One region of the Streptomyces sp. NPDC005576 genome, then DNA from elsewhere that is predicted to be linked to it. Evidence: riboswitches for the same ligand, from Rfam matches in the RefSeq annotation. Region 1 holds a riboswitch; each other region holds the start of a gene.
The links. Region 1 has a riboswitch for cobalamin ahead of ACFYPN_RS22675 (ABC transporter substrate-binding protein). Riboswitches for the same ligand answer to the same signal wherever they lie in the genome.
Positions count from the first base shown of each region.

Region 2: it holds a riboswitch for cobalamin, as region 1 does, so the genes downstream of both, ACFYPN_RS04430 (ribonucleoside-diphosphate reductase subunit alpha) here and ACFYPN_RS22675 (ABC transporter substrate-binding protein) in region 1, are expected to answer to the same signal.
Region 3: it holds a riboswitch for cobalamin, as region 1 does, so the genes downstream of both, ACFYPN_RS03000 (cobalamin biosynthesis protein) here and ACFYPN_RS22675 (ABC transporter substrate-binding protein) in region 1, are expected to answer to the same signal.

Region 1 is NZ_JBIAJC010000012.1:167,879-175,118, reverse strand. It holds gene ACFYPN_RS22685 (acyl carrier protein) at 1-220, shown strand, start outside; gene ACFYPN_RS22680 (beta-ketoacyl-[acyl-carrier-protein] synthase family protein) at 217-1,440, shown strand; cobalamin riboswitch at 1,568-1,756, shown strand; gene ACFYPN_RS22675 (ABC transporter substrate-binding protein) at 1,826-2,857, shown strand; gene ACFYPN_RS22670 (FecCD family ABC transporter permease) at 2,854-4,026, shown strand; gene ACFYPN_RS22665 (ABC transporter ATP-binding protein) at 4,023-4,811, shown strand; gene ACFYPN_RS22660 (PRC and DUF2382 domain-containing protein) at 4,903-5,937, opposite strand; gene ACFYPN_RS22655 (adenosylcobinamide amidohydrolase) at 6,342-6,980, shown strand; gene ACFYPN_RS22650 (sulfite oxidase) at 7,086-7,240, opposite strand, start outside.
Region 2 is NZ_JBIAJC010000002.1:247,534-254,773, forward strand. It holds gene ACFYPN_RS04415 (hypothetical protein) at 1-202, shown strand, start outside; gene ACFYPN_RS04420 (1,4-alpha-glucan branching protein) at 299-973, shown strand; gene ACFYPN_RS04425 (ribonucleotide-diphosphate reductase subunit beta) at 1,040-2,056, opposite strand; gene ACFYPN_RS04430 (ribonucleoside-diphosphate reductase subunit alpha) at 2,056-4,473, opposite strand; cobalamin riboswitch at 4,614-4,753, opposite strand; gene ACFYPN_RS04435 (hypothetical protein) at 5,071-5,301, shown strand; gene ACFYPN_RS04440 (hypothetical protein) at 5,339-5,845, shown strand; gene ACFYPN_RS04445 (GNAT family N-acetyltransferase) at 5,905-6,456, opposite strand; gene ACFYPN_RS04450 (hypothetical protein) at 6,518-7,159, opposite strand.
Region 3 is NZ_JBIAJC010000001.1:695,101-702,340, forward strand. It holds gene ACFYPN_RS02995 (cobyric acid synthase) at 1-1,341, opposite strand, end outside; gene ACFYPN_RS03000 (cobalamin biosynthesis protein) at 1,338-2,351, opposite strand; cobalamin riboswitch at 2,485-2,628, opposite strand; gene ACFYPN_RS03005 (hypothetical protein) at 2,799-3,029, opposite strand; gene ACFYPN_RS03010 (inorganic phosphate transporter) at 3,042-4,310, opposite strand; gene ACFYPN_RS03015 (class II aldolase/adducin family protein) at 4,658-5,341, shown strand; gene ACFYPN_RS03020 (alpha/beta hydrolase) at 5,583-6,710, shown strand; gene ACFYPN_RS03025 (hypothetical protein) at 6,894-7,240, shown strand, end outside.

The DNA of each region.
Region 1 (7,240 bases):
TACGTTCAAGGTGCCTGCGGCCGAGATCCACCCGGAGTCCACGATGGACAGCCTGGAGATGGACTCGCTCGCGGTGGCGGAGTTCGCCGTCATCATCAAGGAAACCCTCGGCATCCACACTCCCGTCGACACCCTCCACCGGGACGCCACCCTCGCGGACATCTCGGAGTTCATCCGTGCAGCCATCCGCCGGGAGGAACCGGTGAGCAACGCCCGATGAAGAGGCCCGAGATCGCCGTCACCGGACTGGGCATGATCACCCCGGCGGGCAACGACACGGCCTCCACCTGGGAGGGCGTGCTCGCCGGGGAGTCCACAGCCCGTTCGGTCCCCGAACTGGCGGGGTGCGCCGTCGACTTCGCCTGCACGGTCACCGGTATCGACCTGGACGGGGCGGTCGGCGGCCGGACCGCCTACCGGATGGGCAAGTACGTCAAGTTCGCCGTGCTCGCCGCCCGGGAGGCGGTGGCGGACGCCGGACTCGACCCGCGCGGCTGGGACGGTGCCCGGGTCTCGGTCGTGGTGGGCACCAGCAGCGGTGGGTCGGCGGCCCTCTCCGAACAGGCCGTGGTGCTGGACCGGCGGGGGGCCGAGGCGTCCTCGCCGGCGGGCATCCTGCTCACCATCCCCAACATGCCCGCGGCGGAGATCGCGATCCAGCTCGGTGCCACCGGCCCCAGTCTGGCCCCGTGCACGGCCTGTTCGTCCGGGGTCACCGCCCTGTCGGTGGCGCGGGACATGCTGATGAGCGGCCAGTGCGACATCGCCGTCGCCGGAGCCACCGAGTCGATCGTCTTCCCGGTCGCGATGACCGGCCTGGCCCGGTCCGGGGCGGCGGCCCTGCCGGACGGCGACCCGTCGAAACTCTGCCGTCCGTTCGCCGAGGACCGCGCGGGTCTCGTCATGGGGGAGGGGGCCGCCATCATGGTGCTGGAGAGGGCCGACGACGCCCTCGCCAGGGGCGCGGTCCCCCGCGCGTTGATCGCGGGCACCGGGGCGACCACCGACGCCCACCACCCCACCAGCCCGCACCCCTCGGGCCGGGTGGCCCAGGCGGCCGTCGAGGCCGCCCTGCGGGACGCCGACTGGCGTGCCGAGGACGTCGACCACGTCAACGCGCACGGCACGGCGACCCCACTCAACGACGCCACCGAGGCTGCCCTCATCGCCCGGGCCTACCCCCACCGGCCGCCGGTCACCGCCCCCAAGGGGGTGCTCGGCCACTGCATGGGGGCGGCGGGCGCCATCGAGGCCGCGCTCACCGTGCTGACCCTCCAGCACCGGCTCGTCCCGCCGATCGCCAATCTGGACGCCCCGGCACCCGGGTTCGACATCGACTGCGTCACGAAGGCGCCCCGGCCCGTCGCCGTCAGCCGGGCCGTCAGCCACTCCTTCGGCTTCGGCGGCCACAACGCCGTGATCGCGTTGCGGCTTCCCTGAGCACGGGCCGAGGGATGCGGGCGCCGCCGGACGACCTCCGGCGGCGCCCGCTCCCGTACCCGCCCCGTGGCCCTCGCTGTGGCGGTCGTCCGGGACCGGAAGGGCCCCGGACGCGGTTCGAGTGGCGTGATAGCTTCCCAGTGCCAGTCGCACTCCACACAGGGGTCAGGGAATCCGGTGAGAGTCCGGAACTGACGCGCAGCGGTGAGGGGGACGGGCGGGGCCACGGCCACTGGGAGACCCACGGGTGTCCCGGGAAGGCGCCCCGTCCGCACGAACCCGAGTCCGAAGACCTGCTGGCGCCTGCGCCCCGTACGGGTCGCAGTACTCCGTACTACGGGCCCCGCGCATGGGCCCAGAGACGCCGAGGTACCTCGTGCCCCCCATGGCCCGATCCGCCCGTTCCGCTGCCCTGCTGACGGCGGGGATGCTGCTGCTGACCGCCTGCGGCGGCGCCGACGGCACACCGCATGCCGCGGGTGCGGCCGGTGACGGATATCCGGTGACGCTCCACAACTGCGGACGCACCGTCACCGTCCGGTCGGCACCCCACCACGCGGTCTCCCTCAACCAGGGATCGACGGAGATCCTGCTCGCCCTCGGCCTCGCCGACCGGCTCGCGGCCACCGCCACCTGGACCGACCCCGTCATGAAGGGCCTGGAGAAGGCCAACTCCCAGGTCCCCAGGCTCTCCGACAACGCCCCCTCGTCGGAGAAGGTGCTGGAGCGGGAGCCCGACTTCATCAGCGCCTCCTTCGAGTCCACCCTCGGCAAGGGCGGAGTCGCGCCCCGCGAGCAGTTCGAGGACCTGGGCGTCCCCACGTACGTCTCGCCCGCCGACTGCACCGGCAAGGACAACAGCGGCGACGGCGACGGAGCCCGCTCCACCGCCCTCACCCTCGACAGTGTCTACGGCGAGATACGCGACCTGGCCGCAGTGTTCGGCGTACGCGACCGGGGCGAGAAGCTCATAGCCGGTCTGCGGGCCCGGGTGACGGAGGCGACGGACGGCATCGACGCCTCCGGCACCACCCTCCTCTACTGGTTCGCCAACTCCGAGGCTCCGTACCTGGCCGGCTGCTGCGGGGCACCCGGCATCATCACCACCGCACTCGGCGCCAAGAACGTCTTCGACGACACCCACGAGGAGTGGCCCCAGATCAACTGGGAGACCATCGCCGACCGTGACCCGGACGTCCTCGTCATCGGCGACCTCACCCGCGAGTCGCAGACGGCCGAGAGCGCCGAGAAGAAGATCGGGTTTTTGGAGTCCAACCCGGTCACCCGGAACATGGACGCCGTGCGGAACAAGCGGTACGTCCTGCTCAGCGGTCAGGCCATGAACCCCACCATCCGTACGGTGGAGGGCATCGAACTCGTTGCCGCGGGGCTGCGTCGGTACGGGCTCGCCGGATGACGGCCGGCCAGGACCCGGCGGGCGCCGCCACCGCCACCGGTCCCGCCCCCGGCGCCGCCAACGGTTCTGCCACCGGCACCCGTTCGGCCGGTGGCACCGGTACGTCATCCGCGAATCCCGGGCCCCTCCGACCGTCCGGGCGGCGCGTGAGCCTGCGGGCGGTGCCCGAACCGCTCCTGTGGGGCGGCGGGATCGTCCTCCTGCTGGCCTCCGTCGCGGGGGCCGTCACCATCGGCCCGGCCCGGATCTCCGTCGCCGACGTGTGGTCGGTGGTCGCCGCCCACCTCGGCTTCGGCGGCACGGAACTGAGCCCGATCCGGGACGGCATCGTCTGGGACCTCAGGATGCCGCGTACCCTGCTCGCGGCCGTCTGCGGCGCCGGGCTCGCGGTGTGCGGGACCGTGATGCAGTCGCTGCTCCGCAACCCGCTCGCCGACCCGTTCGTCCTCGGTGTCTCCTCAGGGGCGTCCACCGGCGCGGTCGTGGTCGTCGTGCTGGGCGTCGGCGGGGGAGCGGTCTCCCTCTCGGCGGGCGCGTTCGTCGGGGCGCTCGCCTCGTTCGCGCTCGTCCTCCTGCTCAGCCACACCCTCGGCGGCACCACCGACCGGGTCGTCCTCTCCGGCGTCGCGGTGATGCAGCTGTTCTCCGCGCTCACCTCGTTCGTCGTGATGACCGCCGCCGACGCCGAACAGACCCGGGGGGTGCTGTTCTGGCTGCTCGGCTCGCTCAGCGGGGTCGGCTGGACGGACGTGCGGCTCTGCACCGGCGTGGTGGTGCTCACCCTGACGATCTGCCTGGGGTACGCCCGTACGCTCGACGCCTTCGCCTTCGGGCAGGACGCCGCGGCCACCCTGGGCGTCCATGTCGCGCGCACCCGGACCGTGCTGCTCTGCGCCACCGCGCTGCTGACCGCCGCACTGGTCAGTTCGGCCGGGGCGATCGGCTTCGTCGGCCTGGTGCTGCCGCACGCCGCCCGGGCCCTCGCGGGCGCGGGGCACCGCAGGCTGCTGCCGGTCACGGCGCTGGCCGGAGCGGTCTTCCTGGTCTGGGTCGACACCCTGGCGAGGACGGTCCTCGATCCGCAGGAGGTGCCGGTCGGCGTCGTCACCGCGCTGATCGGCGTGCCGGCCTTCGTACTCGTCCTGCACCGCACCCGGAGGGTCGTATGACGACCCCCTCCGAGGGCCTGCGGGCCGACCGGGTGAGCCGGGCGGCGGGAGGACGCCTCATCCTCGACGGCGTGACCCTCGCCCCGCCGCCCGGCGCCACCGTCGGCCTGATCGGCCCCAACGGCTCCGGAAAGTCCACCCTGCTGCGGGTGCTCGCGGGCGTCCTGGCGCCGGAGGGCGGCCTCGTCACCCTCGACGGCGAGCCGCTGGCGGCTACGAGTCGGCGCACGGTGGCCCGGCGGGTCGCCGTGGTGGACCAGCACGCGGCGACCCAGGTCGAACTGAGCGTCGCCGACGTCGTCCGCCTCGGGCGCATTCCGCACCGCCGGGCCTGGGCGGCGCCGGGGCCGGCGGACGAGGAGGCCGTGCGCGAGGCCATGGAACGCACTGGGCTGACCGACCGCGCGGGGCAGTCCTGGCACACCCTGTCCGGCGGCGAGCGCCAGCGGGTCCAGATCGCCCGAGCCCTGGCTCAGCGGCCCCGCGAACTCCTCCTGGACGAACCCACCAACCACCTGGACATCCAGCACCAGCTGGACCTGCTGACGCTGGTGTCCGCACTGCCGCTCACCTGCGTCGTCGCCCTGCACGACCTGAACCTGGCCGCGATGTTCTGCGACCTCGTCACGGTGCTGGACGGCGGACGGGTCGTCGCCGCGGGACCCCCGCACGAGGTGATCACCGAGCGGCTGATCGCGGACGTCTACCGGGTGCGGTCCGTGGTCACCCGGGAGGGCCCGCAGGGGCGGCCCAGCGTGCGGTTCCTGCCCTCCGCCGGCGTGTGACGCGAGCAGGGCGTGGGGGCGGACCCGTCACTCCGGATCCGCCCCCACGCCCTGCTCGCACCGGCCGGTCCGCCGCAAGGGACGGGACAGGTCAGCGGCGCCTCCCGCGTCCGAACTCACCGCCCATGTCCTTGCCGGTGCCGGTGTCCGTGCCGTCGGCGTAGTCGATCTTCTCCTTGCGGACCTCCGCGGAGACCTCCTTCTGCTCGGTCACCCGGTCCCTCTCCAGCCGTACCCGTTCCACGGCCACGGCCTCCTTGCGCACGGTCGCGCGCTCGGCGTGCAGGGTCACCTCCACGTCCTGCTCGCCGATGGCGGTCTGCCCGGTCACCTTCTCGCCCGGTGTCAGCGGTTCCCGGACCACGCGCACCTCCTCGTGCGAGACGGGCACCGTGCGGGTGACCTCCTCCGTCACGACGTACTTGTGCAGGCGGGCCCTCCCGCTCTCGTACTCCTCCGTGCCGACCCGCAGCTGCTCCTCGGAGCGGATGAGTTCCTCCTGGCCGGCGAGATCGGCCTTCGACATGTCGGGGGCGGACCGCTCCGCCCCGGCGCCCACCAAGGGACGGCCTCCGGCCGAGGCATCGGCGTCCCGGTGGGTGCCGGCACCCGTCATGCCCGTGCCCGTCATGCCCGCGGCACCGCCGGTCGCCTTGCCGGTGCCGGTGGGGCGGGCCGCGCCCGCCGCTCCGGCGCCTGCGGCCCCGGTGCCCGCGGCGGCACCGGCCGCGCCGCCCATCGCGCCCGTACCGGTCGTCGTCCGGCCGTCCGCGCCCACGCCGGTACCGGCGCTACTCCTGGGCTTCCTGGTGAGTCCGTAGTGGCGGTAGAGCTCTTCCTCCTCGGCGACGGAGAGGTGGGCGTCCGCGTCGACCCGGGGGGCGTCCTTGACGCTCTCCTTCGGGTGCGCCACGTGCAGGTCCGAGCCGACCCGACGGGCTCCGGCGAGCGGAACGAAGCTCTCCTTCATCCCGAACATGCCGGTCTTGACCGTGACCCAGTCGGGCTTGCCGGTGTCGTCGTCGACGTACACCCGGCCGACACTGCCGACCTTTTCGCCCCCGTTGTCGTAGACGGTGAGACCGTCGAGCTCTCCGGAATCCGTGAAACCGTCAGCGGCTGCCATGACCGATGCCTCCTCGCCCGGACGCGTCCTGTGGTGGGTCCACTCAGGTGCGGCACGCCCGGTTCCATCGCGCCTCACCCGGATGGCCCCTGCAACCCACCGGCCGTTCGGCGCCCGGCGGGGAGGGGGCGACGCCCCCGCCCTTGCCCGTGCCCGCCGGGAAAGTGACCCGGGCCACTCGTTAGGCCGAACGGGTGAGGGCCGTCGACGGCAGCCCGATCGGCGGCCCGGTCGGGGCACCGGTCGGGTGGCGGCCTGGCGGTGTCCTGCGGGGGCCGGGAGCCCGCATAGGATCGACCGGCCGTCGTCCGCTCCGGAGGACCGTCCGCCACGGCCGGCCGCCGCACACCCCGGGAACCGCCATCACCTCCGTCCCCCTCCACCTCCCGGCGCCGCGCGGGCGCCTGCGTACCCGGCACGAGGACGGCCACCGGCTGGGCCATCTGGTCTGGCGGCTGGCCCCCGGCAGCCGGGTCTGCAGCAGCGCGGTCCTCGGCGGCGGCATCGGGCCCCGCGCCTGGATCCTCAACGCCCAGGTGCCCGGCGGTTACCCGAGGCTCGACCCCGACCGGCACCTCGCGGAGATCGCGGCGGCGGAAGGGCTCGAAGGCCCGGGAGCGGGGCTCATGACCGCGGCCGACGTGAGCGCCTGCACCGAGGCGGACGACGGGGGAGTGACGGCCACCGTCACCAGCGGCCTCGGCGTCCGCGGCTGGGCAGCCGCACCGGCGCCCGGCGCGGACGGCCCCCTGCCGCCCGGGACGGTCAACATCGTCGTCACCCTCCCGGTCGCCCTCGGCGACGCCGCCCTGGTCAACGCGGTCGCCACCGCCACCGAGGCGAAGGTGCAGGCGCTCCTGGACGCCGGACTCGACTGCTCCGGCACCCCCACGGACGCCGTCTGCGTCGCCGTGCCCGCCCCCGGGGCCGAGGGAACGGAACCGTTCGCCGGACCCCGGTCGCTCTGGGGCGCACGCCTGGCGAGGGCGGTGCACGCGGCCGTACTCGAGGGCGCGCTGCTCCACCTGCGCGGGGAACGCTAGTGCCGGGCGCGGCACTAGCTGTTCTGTCCACCAGGAACGCGAGCAGGGCGGTCCGGGCGGTGGCCCCGGAGGCGCCGGCGGATGAGGATCCGCCGGGCCCAGTCCTCAGACCACCGTCACCGGGTGGCGGACCACGGCATCGAAGAGGTACCCCTGCGTGTTGTGCGCGGTGGTCTCCGGCTGGGTCCGGCCGGAGACGTCCGTGGCCCGCGCCAGCAGGACACCCGGCCCGGTGCGGTCCGGCACCCACGGGGCCGACC
Region 2 (7,240 bases), on a different contig from region 1:
ACTCCTGAACCTCCTCGGCGTCACCGTCCTCGCCGCCCTCGTCCTCCTCCCCACCCTCTACGGATTCGCCCGGGAGCGCCGTATCTCCCGCGAACTGCGCGAGGCGGAACGCGTCCGCCGTGCCGACCCGCCGGACCCGGCCGCCGCCCGGCCGGAGGGAGCCGTGCGGCGCCCTTACCTCCGTGCTTGGGCGCGGATCTGACCGGGCCACGCCTCGGCCGCCTCGGGGCCTCGTGCGCGCGCGGGGCCGGTACGCGATCATGGAACGACCTGTTCACCCCAGCGGACGAAGTGAGACATGGCTGTCATCCACCGCACCACCATGACCCCCGGCAAGCTCGACATGCTGGCCTCCTGGCTGCCCTCCCAGCCCTGGTACGCCGGCAGCGAGCCCGAACTGGCGAAGGCCGGCGGCTTCCGGCTCGACGACCCGGAGGGCGAGGTGGGCATCGAGTTCATGGTGGTCACCGACACCTCGATGGGGCGCCCGCACCCCTACCACGTGCCCGTCACCTACCGGGGCGCCCCGCTGGAAGGCGCCGAGGCCGCACTGATCGGCACCACCGAACACGGGGTGCTGGGCACACGCTGGGTGTACGACGGCGTCCACGACCCGGTGCTGACCGAACGGCTCCTCGCCCTGCTGCACGGCCGCGCCGAGCCGCAGGCACAGAGCGAGTCGGACACCGCCGACCCGACCGTGCACAGCCGGGGCATGGGGGAGGACATCCCCGACGGAGCGGTCGTCGAGGGAGTGGAGAGCGGGATGTACGGCACCGACATCCGGCTGTCGGACCCCGCAGGGGCCGGGCACTGGACCCTGCGGGTGGTGCGCGCGCTGACGGGCGACGCGGAGGAGGCCAAGGGCGACGCGGGACCGCTGCTCGGCGAGGTCACCGCGCTCTGGGCACCGCCCGGCGCCGAACCGGCCCGTGCCCGTTTCGCCGAAGTGCGTCCCTCGACGGAGCGATGACCCACACGGCGGCGGGCTCCCCCGGAGCCGGGAGTGCCCGCCGCCGTGCGGACCGCCTCACTCACGTCAGAAGTCGTCGTCGAAGCCGACCGTGCCCTCCACCGCCACCTGGTACGCGGACGGGCGGCGCTCGAAGAAGTTCGTCAGCTCCTGCACGCCCTGGAGCTCCATGAACGAGAACGGGTTCTCGGAGCCGTACAGCGGTGGGAAGCCCAGCCGGGTCAGCCGCTGGTCCGCGACGCACTCCAGGTACTGGCGCATCGACTCGGTGTTCATGCCGGGCAGACCCTCACCGCACAGGTCGCGGCCGAACTGCAGCTCCGCCTCCACGGCCTCCTTCAGCATGTCGGTGACCTGCTGCCGGAGTTCCTCGTCGAAGAGGTCCGGCTCCTCCTTGCGGACGGTGTCCACGACCTCGAAGGCGAAGTTCATGTGCATCGTCTCGTCCCGGAACACCCAGTTGGTGCCGGTGGCGAGGCCGTGCAGCAGGCCGCGCGAGCGGAACCAGTAGACGTACGCGAACGCGCCGTAGAAGAACAACCCCTCGATGCAGGCCGCGAAGCAGATCAGGTTCAGCAGGAACCGGCGCCGGTCGGCCCTGGTCTCCAGCCGGTCGATCTTCTCCACCGAGTCCATCCAGCGGAAGCAGAACTGTGCCTTCTCCCGGATCGACGGGATCTCCTCCACCGCGTCGAACGCGGCGGCGCGGTCGTCCGGGTCGGGCAGATAGGTGTCGAGCAGCGTCAGATAGAACTGGACGTGCACGGCCTCCTCGAAGAGCTGCCGCGACAGGTACAGCCGGGCCTCGGGGGAGTTGATGTGCTTGTACAGGGTCAGCACGAGGTTGTTGGAGACGATCGAGTCGCCCGTGGCGAAGAACGCCACCAGCCGGCCGATCATGTGCTGCTCACCCGGGGAGAGCTTGGCGAGGTCGGCCACGTCGGAGTGGAGATCGACCTCCTCCACGGTCCAGGTGTTCTTGATCGCGTCCCGGTAGCGCTCGTAGAAGTCCGGGTAGCGCATGGGGCGCAGGGTCAGTTCGAAGCCCGGGTCGAGCAGGTTCTTGTTCGTGTCGGTGGTCATTACTGGCAGGCCTCGCAGGACTCGGGGTTTTCGAGGGAGCAGGCGAGGGCCTCCGCGTCGGAGACCGCCTGCTGGACGGGGAGGGCGGCGGGGGCCGGGGCGGGGGCGGCGGTGTTCGCCGTACCGGACGCGGCGCGGGCGATCCGGGTCGCCGGGCGCGAACGCAGGTAGTACGTCGTCTTCAGCCCCTGCTTCCAGGCGTACGCGTACATCGAGGAGAGCTTGCCGATGGTCGGCGTCTCCAGGAACAGATTGAGCGACTGGCTCTGGTCGAGGTAGGGCGTCCGGGCCGCCGCCATGTCGATCAGGCCGCGCTGCGGGATCTCCCACGCGGTGCGGTACAACGCCCGTACCTCCGCCGGGATCCAGCCGAAGCCCTGCACCGAACCGCTTGCGTCGCGCAGCGCCTCACGGGTCCGCGCGTCCCACACGCCGAGCCGCTTCAACTCGTCCACCAGATAGGCGTTGACCTGGAGGAACTCACCGCTGAGCGTCTCGCGCTTGAACAGGTTGGAGACCTGCGGCTCGATGCACTCGTACACCCCGGCGATCGACGCGATGGTGGCGGTCGGCGCGATGGCGAGCAGCAGCGAGTTGCGCATCCCGGTCCGCGCGATCCGGGCGCGCAGCGCCTCCCACCGCTCCGGCCAGGCCGGCGCGGTGTCGTAGTGGTCCGGGTGCAGCACCCCGCGCGCGGCACGGGTCTCGCTCCACGCGGGCAGCGGGCCGGCCTTCTCGGCCAGGTCGCAGGATGCCTCGTACGCGGCGAGCATGATCCGCTCGGAGATACGGGTGGAGAGCGCGCGGGCCTCGGGGGAGTCGAAGGGCAGCCGCAGCTGGAAGAAGACGTCCTGGAGGCCCATCGCGCCCAGACCCACCGGCCGCCAGCGGGCGTTGGACCGGCCGGACTGACCGGTCGGGTAGAAGTTGATGTCGACGACCCGGTCGAGGAAGGTCACCGCGGTACGGACGGTGGCGTCCAGCCGCTCCCAGTCGATCGTCCCGTCCGCGACGAAGGCGCCCAGGTTGACCGAACCGAGGTTGCAGACGGCCGTCTCGCCGTCGTCGGTCACCTCCAGGATCTCCGTGCAGAGGTTCGAGGAGTGGACGACCCGGCCCGGCTCGGCGGTCTGGTTGGCGGTGCGGTTGGAGGCGTCCTTGAAGGTCATCCAGCCCTGGCCGGTCTGTGCCAGGGTGCGCATCATCCGGCCGTACAGCTCGCGGGCGGGCATCGTCCGGCGGGCCAGGCCCTTCGCCTCGGCGGCCCGGTAGGCGGTGTCGAAGGCGTCGCCCCACAGGTCGACCAGCTCGGGGACGTCGGCGGGCGAGAACAGCGACCAGGCTCCGTCGGCGTCGACCCGGCGCATGAACTCGTCCGGGATCCAGTGCGCCAGGTTGAGGTTGTGCGTACGCCGCTGGTCCTCACCGGTGTTGTCGCGCAGCTCCAGGAACTCCTCGATGTCCGCGTGCCAGGTCTCCAGGTAGACCGCGGCGGCGCCCTTGCGCCGGCCGCCCTGGTTGACGGCCGCGACGGAGGCGTCCAGCGTCTTCATGAACGGCACGATGCCGTTCGACAGACCGTTGGTGCCCCGGATCAGGGAGCCGCGCGAACGGATGCGCGAGAACGACAGACCGATACCGCCCGCGTGCTTCGAGAGCCGCGCCACCTCGTGGTAGCGGCCGTAGATGGAGTCCAGCTCGTCCAGCGGGGAGTCCAGCAGATAGCAGGAGGACATCTGCGGGTGGCGGGTGCCCGAGTTGAAGAGGGTGGGGGAGGAGGGCAGGTAGTCCAGCCGGCTCATCAGGCCGTAGAGCGCCGCGACCTCGTCCACCGCCCGCGCGGAGTCGTCCTCGGCCAGCCCGGACGCGACCCGCAGCATGAAGTGCTGCGGAATCTCCAGCACCTGGCGGGTGATCGGGTGGCGCAGCAGGTAGCGGCTGTAGAGGGTGCGCAGGCCGAAGTAGCCGAAGCGGTCGTCGGCGCCGTCCGCGAGCGCCTCCTCGACCAGCGCGTCCAGCCGCTCGGCGTGCAGCTCCACGAACGCGGCGGTACGGTCCGCGATCAGGCCCTCGCGATGACCGGTGGCGACCGATGCGGAGAAGGACACCGCGCCCTCACCGGCCGCCTCGGCCGCGATGGTACGGGTGAGCAGCCGCGCGGCGAGCCGCGAGTAGGCGGGGTCCTCCGCGATCAGACCGGCGGCCGACTCGGTGGCCAGGGTCAGCAGCTCCGCCTCGTCGGCGTGGGCGCTCCGGCCCCGCAGCGCGGCGGCGGCGACCCTGCCCGGGTCGGTGTCCGGCAGGTCCGCGGTGAGGGCGGTCAGGGTGCGCAGCAGCGCGGCCCCGGGGCCGTCGACGGGCTCGGTCGCTGTGGTGGCCGCGGGCACGGACGCCGGATCGGCGGGCGCGATGGTCACGGTGGTGCTCTCCCTCGCTCGGCTCTGGGCCGGCGGGGGGAGGGAGGGCCGCGGGGCGCGCCACCTGGAGACCGGCAGCACCGCACACGGCGTCCACCGGCCCATCCGCGAGGCCCGGACGTACGGGCGTCCGGTTCGGGTGAGCCGGACGCGCTGTCGGCAGGTAGCCGGACTCGAAGGTGCGCGGAACGCGCAGTTCATACCGTTGCGGGACAGTTCCGGATTCGCACCGGATTCCCCTGCGACGACAGCGAGACGAGCATACATGTGGTGGCCGGGGAGCTGGAACGCCCCACATCTTGTGTCGGTGCGGGAGGGGCGCGGCACGCGTGGGGGTCGGACGCGGTACAGGCGGGGGCCGGGCGGGGCGCGCGGTGGCGGGGCGGGGGGCGCGGGACGGGCCGCTCGGCGCACCGGTGGAGGAACTCGTGCGGGACCGGCGCCGACCCGTACCGGGCGAGTGGCGGGCGCGCGGCGCGGGCCGCCCCTGAGCGGAACCCGGGGTTCAACTCTCCATGCCTCATTGCCGGTTGGTGCGCGGCGCCCCTACAGTACGCCTCAATCGCGCTCGTCACCCATGCACCAGGAGAGGGAGAGATGAACCCCAACCGTCGCGCTGCAGCGACCGCGTTGATCGCCGCGGGCCTGCTCGTCGCCGCCGCCCCGGCGGCATCCGCGGCCCCCGCGGCCCCCGCACAGGTCATTTCCGGGGCGTCCGCGCTCCAGGAGCACCTGCGCAAGGCCGTCGCACTGGAGGAAGCACGCCCCGACGCCTCCGCGGCCTCCTGTGTGACCACCGGCCCCGTCGGGTTCATCCAGCTCGACTGACAGCCCCGACCAACCGACCCTGAGGGAAGGATTGCGGATGGACGTCGAGAAGACCTCCGCCGGGCCGGTGGGCACCGAGCGGCTCTGGTGCCCGAGCGGCATGGCCGAAGCCCCCGAGGCGGTCGTGCTCGGCGTCCGGTCCGGGCCCGACGGCAGCGTCACGTACCTCGCCGAACCGGTCCCGGCCGCCGATCTCCTCCCGCTGATCCCGGAAGGGATGAAGCCCACCCGGGTGCTGCGCTTCGCCTCGCACTGCGAGAGCGCCTGTCTGCACCGCAGCGGCAACGACTGCACGCTGATCGAGAAGGTGCGGATCCTGCCGGAGGCGACGGGAACGGCCGTGCCCCGCTGCCATCTGCGCACCTCGTGCAAGTGGTGGGCCCAGGCGGGCCCGGACGCGTGCCGCCGCTGTCCGGCGGTCAGCACGGCGGCCGGCTCCGACGCGGGGATAGAGATCCTGCTCGCCGACCCCGGGGCGACTCCGGAGCAGGTCGAGGAATGGATGGCGGCGGACGAGGCGCAGGGAGCGTCCGGCCGCGGTTGAGATCCCGGGCGGGGGGCGCGATCCCGGGCGGGGGCCGCGATCCTGGGCGGGGGCGCGGTTCAGCCCCAGGCCGTGGTTCCTCGGTCGCCGCCCGGGCCGTCGCCCGTGTCGTCGCCCAGGTCCAGCCGGTAGGTGAGCAGCGTCAGGCCCGGAACAGGGGCCCAGTCGCGCTCCGGAGTGCGGGCGAATCCGAGCCGGTGGTAGATCCGGTGCGCCCCGACCATGGCGGTCTGGGTGGAGAGGGCGAGCCCGGTGACCCCGGCGGTGGCCCGGGCGCGCGCCACGCATGCCCGTACGAGCGCCTCTCCGGCTCCCCGGCCGCGGCCGGCCACGTCCACCGCCAGCATGCGGAACTCGGCCTCGTCCGCCGCCGCGACGTCGCACATGGGGCTGCCGGGCGGTGCGTAGGTGACCCCGCCGAGCACGGTGCCGGTGTCGTCCACGGCCACCAGCACCTCCGCGACGGCGGCCCGGCCGGGCACGTCCCGCAGTCTGGCCGCATAGGGGTCGTCCGCTCCGGGCAGCAGCCCGTCACCGAGGTACGCCCGGGCCGTGATCTCGCCGAGGAGGTCGTACTCCTCGGGCTCGGCCTCTCTGATCGTCAGATCCATGGCCGTATTCTGCGCGCTCCACGGGCCGGGTTTCACGCCGGGTGTGGGGCCGGGGGGCAGCTCAACCGCTCGCGCCCACCCCGTTGTCCGGGGCTCCGTCGCCCTCCGGCGGGAGGTCGCCGCGCTCGACGGGCTGCGATCCGGGCGCCCCGCCGAGTGGCGGGAGGATCGTGTCGAGCTCCGCGTCGTCTGCCAGGTGGGCCGCGTCGGCGGCCGTACGCAGGGTGGCGCGGTCCACGCCGGGGAGTGCGGCGCTGACCGTCACCACGAGGTCCCCCTCGGCACGGGCGTAGGCGTGACCGAGGGCGGTCGCCCTGTACCAGCTCTCGCCCTCGCGCTCGCAGACGGTGTAGTCGGCCGCCCCGTCGGTCGGCGGCTTCTTGCCGCAGTCCGCGGGGGAGTGGTCGGCGCGCTCGACGCCGAGCTGGATCACGTGGCCGTTCCTGTCCGTGTAGGAGCTGCCGAAGCCGTCGTCGCCGAGGACGCCCACCGACTGCGTGGCGAGGGTGTATCCCGCCACCTCGGTGACGTACACACGGTCGGTCCGGGTCTGGAGTGCCGTCGCCCGCGCCTCCAGCTCGGCGGAGTCCGGTACGTCCTCCGGGGCTCGGCTCCCGGTTCCGACGTGCTCGGTGCCGCAGCCGACGAGGGTGAGGACCAGCAGGGCGGGCCACAGGCCGCGCAGCCGTACGCGATATGTCATGAGCACATCCTTCCCTACCGGGTCCGGCGGCGGTCCGGCCCCGGGGCGGGAACGCCGCCGGGCCGCCACCCTCCCGCTGGG
Region 3 (7,240 bases), on a different contig from region 1:
CTCCGTCAGGAACGCCCGCCGGAACGCGTCGCTCTCCAGCGACCCGTGCCAGTGCGTCCCCCACACCTGGCCCACCCGGCACCCGTCCAGGAACGGTTCGCCGCCCCGTACGTCGGCGACGCCGTGGTGGATCTCGTACCCCTCCACCGGCGCGCCGAGCGCCGTACCGGTCGGCCGGGCCAGCGTCTTCTGCCGCGCGAAACGGACGCGTACCGGCAGCAGACCGAGGCCCTCCACCACACCGGCCCGCGACTCGACCTCGTCCTCCACGCGCTCGCCGAGCACCTGGAAACCGCCGCAGATCCCCAGCACCGGACGGCCTTCGGCGGCCCTCCGGACCAGTGCGTCCGCGAGCCCCCGGGCGCGCAGCCACTCCAGCGCCTTCACGGTGCCCCGGGTACCGGGCACCACGACGAGGTCCGCGTCGGCCAGCTCCTCCGGCCGGTCGACGAACCGCACGATCACGCCCGGTTCGGCGGCCAGCGCGTCCACATCGGTGAAGTTCGACATCAGCGGCACCGCGCACACCGCGACCCGGAGCACGTCCGCGCCGTGCGGCGGTGCCACGACCGACTCCCGGACGGTCCCGCGCAGCGACACCCGCAGCCCGTCCTCCTCGTCGATGCCGAGACCGTGCGTGAAAGGCAGCACCCCGTACGTCCGCCGCCCGGTCAGCCCCAGCAGCATCTCCAAACCCGGTTCCAGCAACGACACGTCACCGCGGAACTTGTTGACCAGATAGCCCGCGACCAGCTCCTGGTCCTCGGGGCTCAGCAGGGCCGTCGTACCGAAGAACGAGGCGAACACCCCGCCCCGGTCGATGTCGCCGACGACCAGCACCGGGAAGCGCGCGGCCCGGGCGACGCCCATGTTCACGATGTCGGTCCGCCGCAGATTGATCTCGGCCGGACTGCCCGCCCCCTCGCAGATCACGGCGTCATACGTGCCCCGGAGCTGTTCCAGACACTCCACGACTGTCCCGAAGAGCGACTCCTGCCTGCCCCCGTGGTAGCCGCGCGCGCTCATCTCGCCCACCGGCTTGCCCATCAGCACGACCTGGCTGGACCGGTCGCCGCCCGGCTTGAGCAGCACCGGGTTCATCAGCGCGGACGGCTCGACCCGGGCGGCCTGCGCCTGCATGGCCTGCGCCCGCCCGATCTCCGCGCCCTCCCGGGTCACGAAGGAGTTCAGCGACATGTTCTGCGCCTTGAAGGGGGCGACCTTCACCCCCTGCCGCACCAGCCACCTGCAGATCCCCGCGGTGACGACGCTCTTGCCCGCGTCCGAGGTGGTGCCGGCGACGAGCAGCCCGCCGCCCCTGCCCGCGTTCCCGCTGCTCACGCCCGGCCCCGTTCCGTGATCATGTGTCCCTGGGTCCCCGTCCGCCGTGTCCCCACCGGCCGTGTCGCCCCCCGTCCCGCCGCCAGCCGTCCGGCTACGCAGACGGCCAGCGCGAGCACGCTCACCCGGCGCGACAGCCGCACCGCGCGTTCGATGTCCCCGGTCTCCACGGCCACGGCCCGCCCCTCGGCGCCGTTCAGCACCGGCCGGTGCTCGATCCGTCCGCCGTACGCGAGGGTCCCGCCCAGGCGTACCCCGAGCGCCCCCGCGAACGCGGCCTCCACCGGGCCCGCGTTCGGGCTCGGATGCCGGCCCGCGTCCGCGCGCCAGGCCCGGACGGCCTGCCCGGGCCGTCCCCCGGCGACGGCGGCGAGGGCGGCGGTGAGTCTGGCCCCGGGCCAGCCCATCACATCGTCCAGCCGGGCCGAGGCCCACCCGAAGCGGCGGTGGCGCGGCGAACGGTGGCCGACCATCGCGTCCAGCGTGTTCACGGCACGGAAGCCGACGAGCCCCGGCACCCCGCCGAGCGCCCCCCAGACCAGGGCGCCGACGACGGCGTCCGAGGTGTTCTCGGCGACCGACTCCACGACGGCACGGGCGATCCCCGGGCCGTCGAGCGCCTGCGGGTCGCGTCCGCACAGATGCGGCAGCCGCTCGCGGGCCGCCTCGACGTCCCCGGCGTCCAGCGCCGCGCCGATGGCCCTGGCCTCGCGGCCCAGCGAGGTCCCCCCGACGACGGACCAGGTGACGGCCGCCGTCAGCGCGACGGCGGCGGCGGGACTGCGGTGCACGGCACGCGAGGCGAGCGCGGCGGCCCCCACGGCGCCTCCGGCGCACAGCAGGGTGTGCAACGCGCCCCGGCCCCGGTGGTCCCGCCACAGGTGCTTCTCCACGGCGGCGGCGGCCCGGCCGAAGCCGGCGACCGGATGACCCCGGCGAGGGTCGCCGAGCCATCGGTCGGCGATCAGCCCCGCGGTGGCGCCGTACGCGAAGAGGCGGTCGGCACGCACGGCTCAGCCCGCCGCGTGAGGGAGCGGCCCCGGCACGGTCGGCACGACGGACAGGGGATCGGGCGCACGGCGGCCGGGCATGGCGTATGTCCTCACTCAGGGTCCGCGCCCTGGTTCGACGGCACGGCGACGAGAGTGTCCTGGCTCCCGGATCGGCGGCCACCCCTGCCGTCCGGCCCGCGCGGGGCGGACCGTGCCACGACGCACGTGACAGGACAGGGGCGCCGCTCCCCGGTGACAGTGGCGGGACCGCGCCGGACTCGCACCGGCTTCCTCTGCTGTCGCCGTGAATGGCTCCGGCAGTCCACCACGCAGCGCGAAGGCCCGTCAACTCGCCGTTGACCTGCGGGACCGCGGTGTGCTCGGACCCACAACCGGACGCACATCGGGCCGGACACACACGGTGTGTCCGGCCCGAGGGGGTGGTGCGACGTACGGAGGTGCGGGTCAGGCGACGATCAGATAGATGCCGTACGCGACCGCCGCCGCGCACAGCGCGAAGCAGGCGTACGCGCCGGTGCGCGCCAGGGTGGCGGACGAGCCGGAGCCGCCGCTCGGAGCGGTACCGGCCCGCTTGGCGAGACCCGCGACGCCGAGGCTGAAGAAGCCGACGAGCGCCACGGTGACCACGAGGCTGACACCGAAGACGGTGGCGAGTGCTGCCCAGTCGATTTTCATGGGGACGAGTCCTTACACCGCGGCCGGACGGACCGGGTCGGTGGTCGTCGCCACGACGGGCGCGGCGGGGAGCGGGGACGGGATGGTGGCGGTGAGGCCGGTGACCGGAAGGCCGGCCGGCGGCGGGGAGACGGCGGCGACGGCCGCGGCGACGATGCCCGTGGGCTCGTCCGCCTCGGCGATGCCGGTGTGATCGACCGGCTGGCGCCGCGACAGCAGCCAGATGGCGCCGGAGCCCGCGATGAGCAGTACGGCGACCAGGACGATGCCCCAGGTGCCCTGCCGGGTCAGGAACTCGGCGCCCGCGCCGACCAGGCCGGCTGCCGGGAGCGTGAGGCCCCAGGCCACGAACATCCGGGTCGCGGTGGACCACTTCACGGTGCCCCCCTTGCGGCCGAGCCCGGCGCCCATCACCGCGCCGGAGCACGACTGCGTGGTGGAGAGCGAGAAGCCGAGGTGCGAGGAGGCGAGGATCACGGTCGCCGCGCTGGTCTGGGCCGCGAAGCCCTGCTGCGGCTGGAGGTCCGTCAGCCCACTGCCCATGGTGCGGATGATGCGCCAGCCGCCGAAGTACGTCCCCAGGGCGATGGCCAGACCGGCCGAGAAGATCACCCAGACCGGCGGGTTCGAGCCGGGGGAGAGGACACCGCCGGTGACGAGCGCCAGGGTGATGATGCCCATCGTCTTCTGTGCGTCGTTGGTGCCGTGGGCCAGCGAGACGAGACCGGCCGAAGCGATCTGCCCGGCCCGGTAACCCTTGGCCGTCGACTTCAGCTGCGCTTCGTCGGTGACGTTCCGGTTGACGCGGTACGACAGCCTCGTCGCGAGCATCGAAGCGGCACCGGCCACCAGCGGGGCTGCGACGGCGGGCAGCAGGATCTTGGTGACGACGGTGCCGCCGTCGACCGAGGACCAGCCCGCGGACATCACGGCGGCACCGATGAGTCCGCCGAACAGGGCGTGCGACGAGCTGGACGGCAGACCGACCAGCCAGGTCATCAGGTTCCACAGGATGGCGCCGACGAGCGCCGCGAAGATGACCTCGGTTCTGAGGCCGTCCTCATTGACGATCCCGCCGGAGATCGTCTTGGCGACCTCCACCGACAGGAACGCGCCGACCAGATTGAGGGTGGCGGACATCGCCACTGCTGTCTTGGGCTTCAGGGCGCCGGTCGAGATGGTGGTGGCCATCGCGTTGGCGGTGTCGTGGAAACCGTTCGTGAAATCGAACACGAGAGCTGTCGCGACGACTATCGCGAGCAGCAGCGTGATGTGTTCCATTTACCCAGGCAATCGTTCGACGTCATTGGCACGATGAACGTAGGCAACCTGAGTGAACGGAAGATGAACTGGGCGGGGCATTGCGGTGCCCCTTCGGTCGGGCGGGGCGTTCCGGTCCTCCGCGAGGGCGAGTCGGCCTGGCGCCGGGGCCGTTGGGGGGACTGCCCTCCACCTGCGTATCCGGCCCGGACCGGGAAGCCGGACAAGCCCGGACAGGGCCCTGAATGTCGTTCCGGTCACGTTCGGAGGGGGCGTCGCCCTTCCCCACGATTCACAGGGAGATCCTCTCGACGGTCCCTGAGGGCTGCCCCGCCAGGAAGTGCGGGACAGCCCTTAGGGTCTCGTCCATGACCGAGGAGCGCGCCGAGAAGCACCACGACCCCCGACCGGACACGCTCTCCCGCGCCTGGGGCGACCTCGTCCGCACGGCCCGCAGGTCGGCGGCGGACGGCCTCGTGGTCGGCACCTCCGGCAACGTGTCGGTACGCGTCGGCGACACCGTGCTGGTCACCCCGAGCGGCGTACCGTACGACCGGCTGGGCCCCGAGGACGCGACCGGCGTCGACCTCGGGGGTCACCGCGTCCTCGGCACCCTCACCCCCACCAGCGAGCTCCCGCTCCACCTCGCGGTGTACCGCTCCACCGGCGCGCGCGCCGTGGTGCACACGCACGCCGTGCACGCCACCGCCGTCTCCACGCTCGTCGACGAGATCCCGCCCGTCCACTACGCGGCCGCGATGCTCGGCGGTCCGGTCCGCACGGCCGGATACGCCCGCTACGGCACGCCCGAGCTGGCGGCGAAGATGCTCGACGCCCTCCGTGACCGCACCGGCTGCCTGCTCCGCAACCACGGCACGGTCACATACGGATCGAGCCTGGACGAGGCGTACGACCGCACCGCCCAGCTGGAATGGCTCTGCCGGGTCTGGCTCGCGGCCGGCTCCGTCCCCGGCCGGGCCCCGTCCCTGCTCTCCCCGGAGCAGCTGGACGAGGTCGCCGAGGCGCTCAGGGGCTACGGCCAGCGCGGCTGAACCCCGGCCGGCTCCGCGCCCCGGGAAGCCCGCACCCGCCCCGTCGAGCCCCTCCGCTGTGAACCCCGCCCCTGCGAGCCCCGGCCCGCGGCCGCCCGTCGACCCGCCCTGCCCCAGGGGCCCCGGGGTCCCACCACGCGTCCCGTCGGCCCCCCGCCGCGACACGCCCCGCGACACGCCGGGCCCACCGGACGGCCCATCCCGCTGGCCCCCCGCACCGCCTTGCCCCGACACTGAAGCCGTGCGCCCGGCAACAGCGACGGCAGCGGCCGTCTCCACGATCATCGGCGCCGGCGCGGCAGCGGTCGCCGTCGGCAGATACGCCGGCGGTACCGCTCTCACGGTCCCCGCCGGTCGCCCCCTCCCGGCCGACCGCGGCCTGACCGTGCACGCGACGGCGCCCGGGCGGGTGACACTGACCCGTTCCTTCGCCTCGCTCCGCCCCGGACTCTGGGGTCTTGCCGGACAGGACGTCCACGCCGTCGTGGGCCCCGTGACCGACGAACCCGCGCTCTCCGCGGACACCGTCGTCCGCCGGCTCGAACGCGTCACCCGGGGCTCCCTGGAACCCGGCACCCGCGTACGGATGACCCCCGAGGTGCACCGGGGCGACCCCGGCACCGCCCTCGGGCTCGTCCACCACGAGGTGGAGATCCCCGGCGAACTCGGCGCGCTGCCCGCCTGGTACGTCCCGGCCGACCGCTCCACCTGGGTCATCGCCCTGCACGGCATCGGCACCACGCGCGAGCACACCCTGAACGTGACGGGCTTCCTGAACGACCTCCGCCTCCCGGTACTCGCCCTCTCCTACCGGGGCGACGCCGGAGCCCCGCGCTCTCCGGACGGGCTCGACCACCTCGGCGCCTCGGAATGGCGCGATCTCGACGCCGCGATCCGCTACGCCCTCCGTTACGGCGCCGAGAAGGTCGTCCTGCTCGGCTGGTCCACCGGTGCCACCATGGCCCTGCACGCCTGCGTCGACTCCGCGCTCCGCGACAGCGTCGCCGGCCTCGTGGTGGACTCCCCGGTGATGGACTGGGAGACCACCCTGCGCGCCCTCGCCGCGGCCCGGGGCGTCCCGTCCGCGCTGATGCCGCTCGCCGTACGCGCCGCCCAGGGGAGGACCGGCCTGCGGGGCGCCCCGCTCCTCCAGGGCAGGCTGCCGACCGTGCTGCGCGTTCCGACGCTGATCTTCCACGGCCCCGGCGACACCCTGGCCCCTTGGGGCCCCTCGCGGGAACTCGCCGGCCTCCGCCCCGACCTCGTCACCCTGCACCCCGTGCCGGACGCCCCCCACGCGTCGATGTGGAACCAGGACCCGGCCGCCTACGAGGAGTCCCTCCGCCGCTTTCTCACGCCCCTGATGTGAGAGTTGGGGGCAAACCGCCCGGTTGGTGACGGCCGGGCGGGGCCGCTCGGACGAGGCGGCACGGCCTCCGTTTGGGCTTTCGGCCCGTCAGAGGCAAGACTGCTCCCCGTGACGTCCCGTAACCCGCGCGACTCCAGGCTGCGACTTGTCCGCCCGCGACCCCTCGCCACGGCGCGCAAGGCCGTGACGACCCGCCGCAGCAGGCCCGCCCCCCGCCCTCCCGAGGGCACTCCGCCACGCACCGAACTGGCCCGCCAGGCCAGGGAGGTGCTCGCCGCGGACGTGCGGGTCGCCCGCTGGGCCGCTGCCGACGGCGGCAACCCCGGCGCGGCGCTCGCCGCTCCCGACCTGGACCGGGCGGCCGCCGAGCTGGGTCTCGGCCCCGACCGCGTGCTGGCCGGCTGGGACCGCGCCCGGCTGGCCGGCCTCGTCGAGCTGCACGGCGACACCGTGCGCCCCGGCTGGCGCCTGCGCGCCTGGGACCGCGACGACTCGGCGGTGCTCCGCGGCTGGGTCGCGCTCTTCGACGC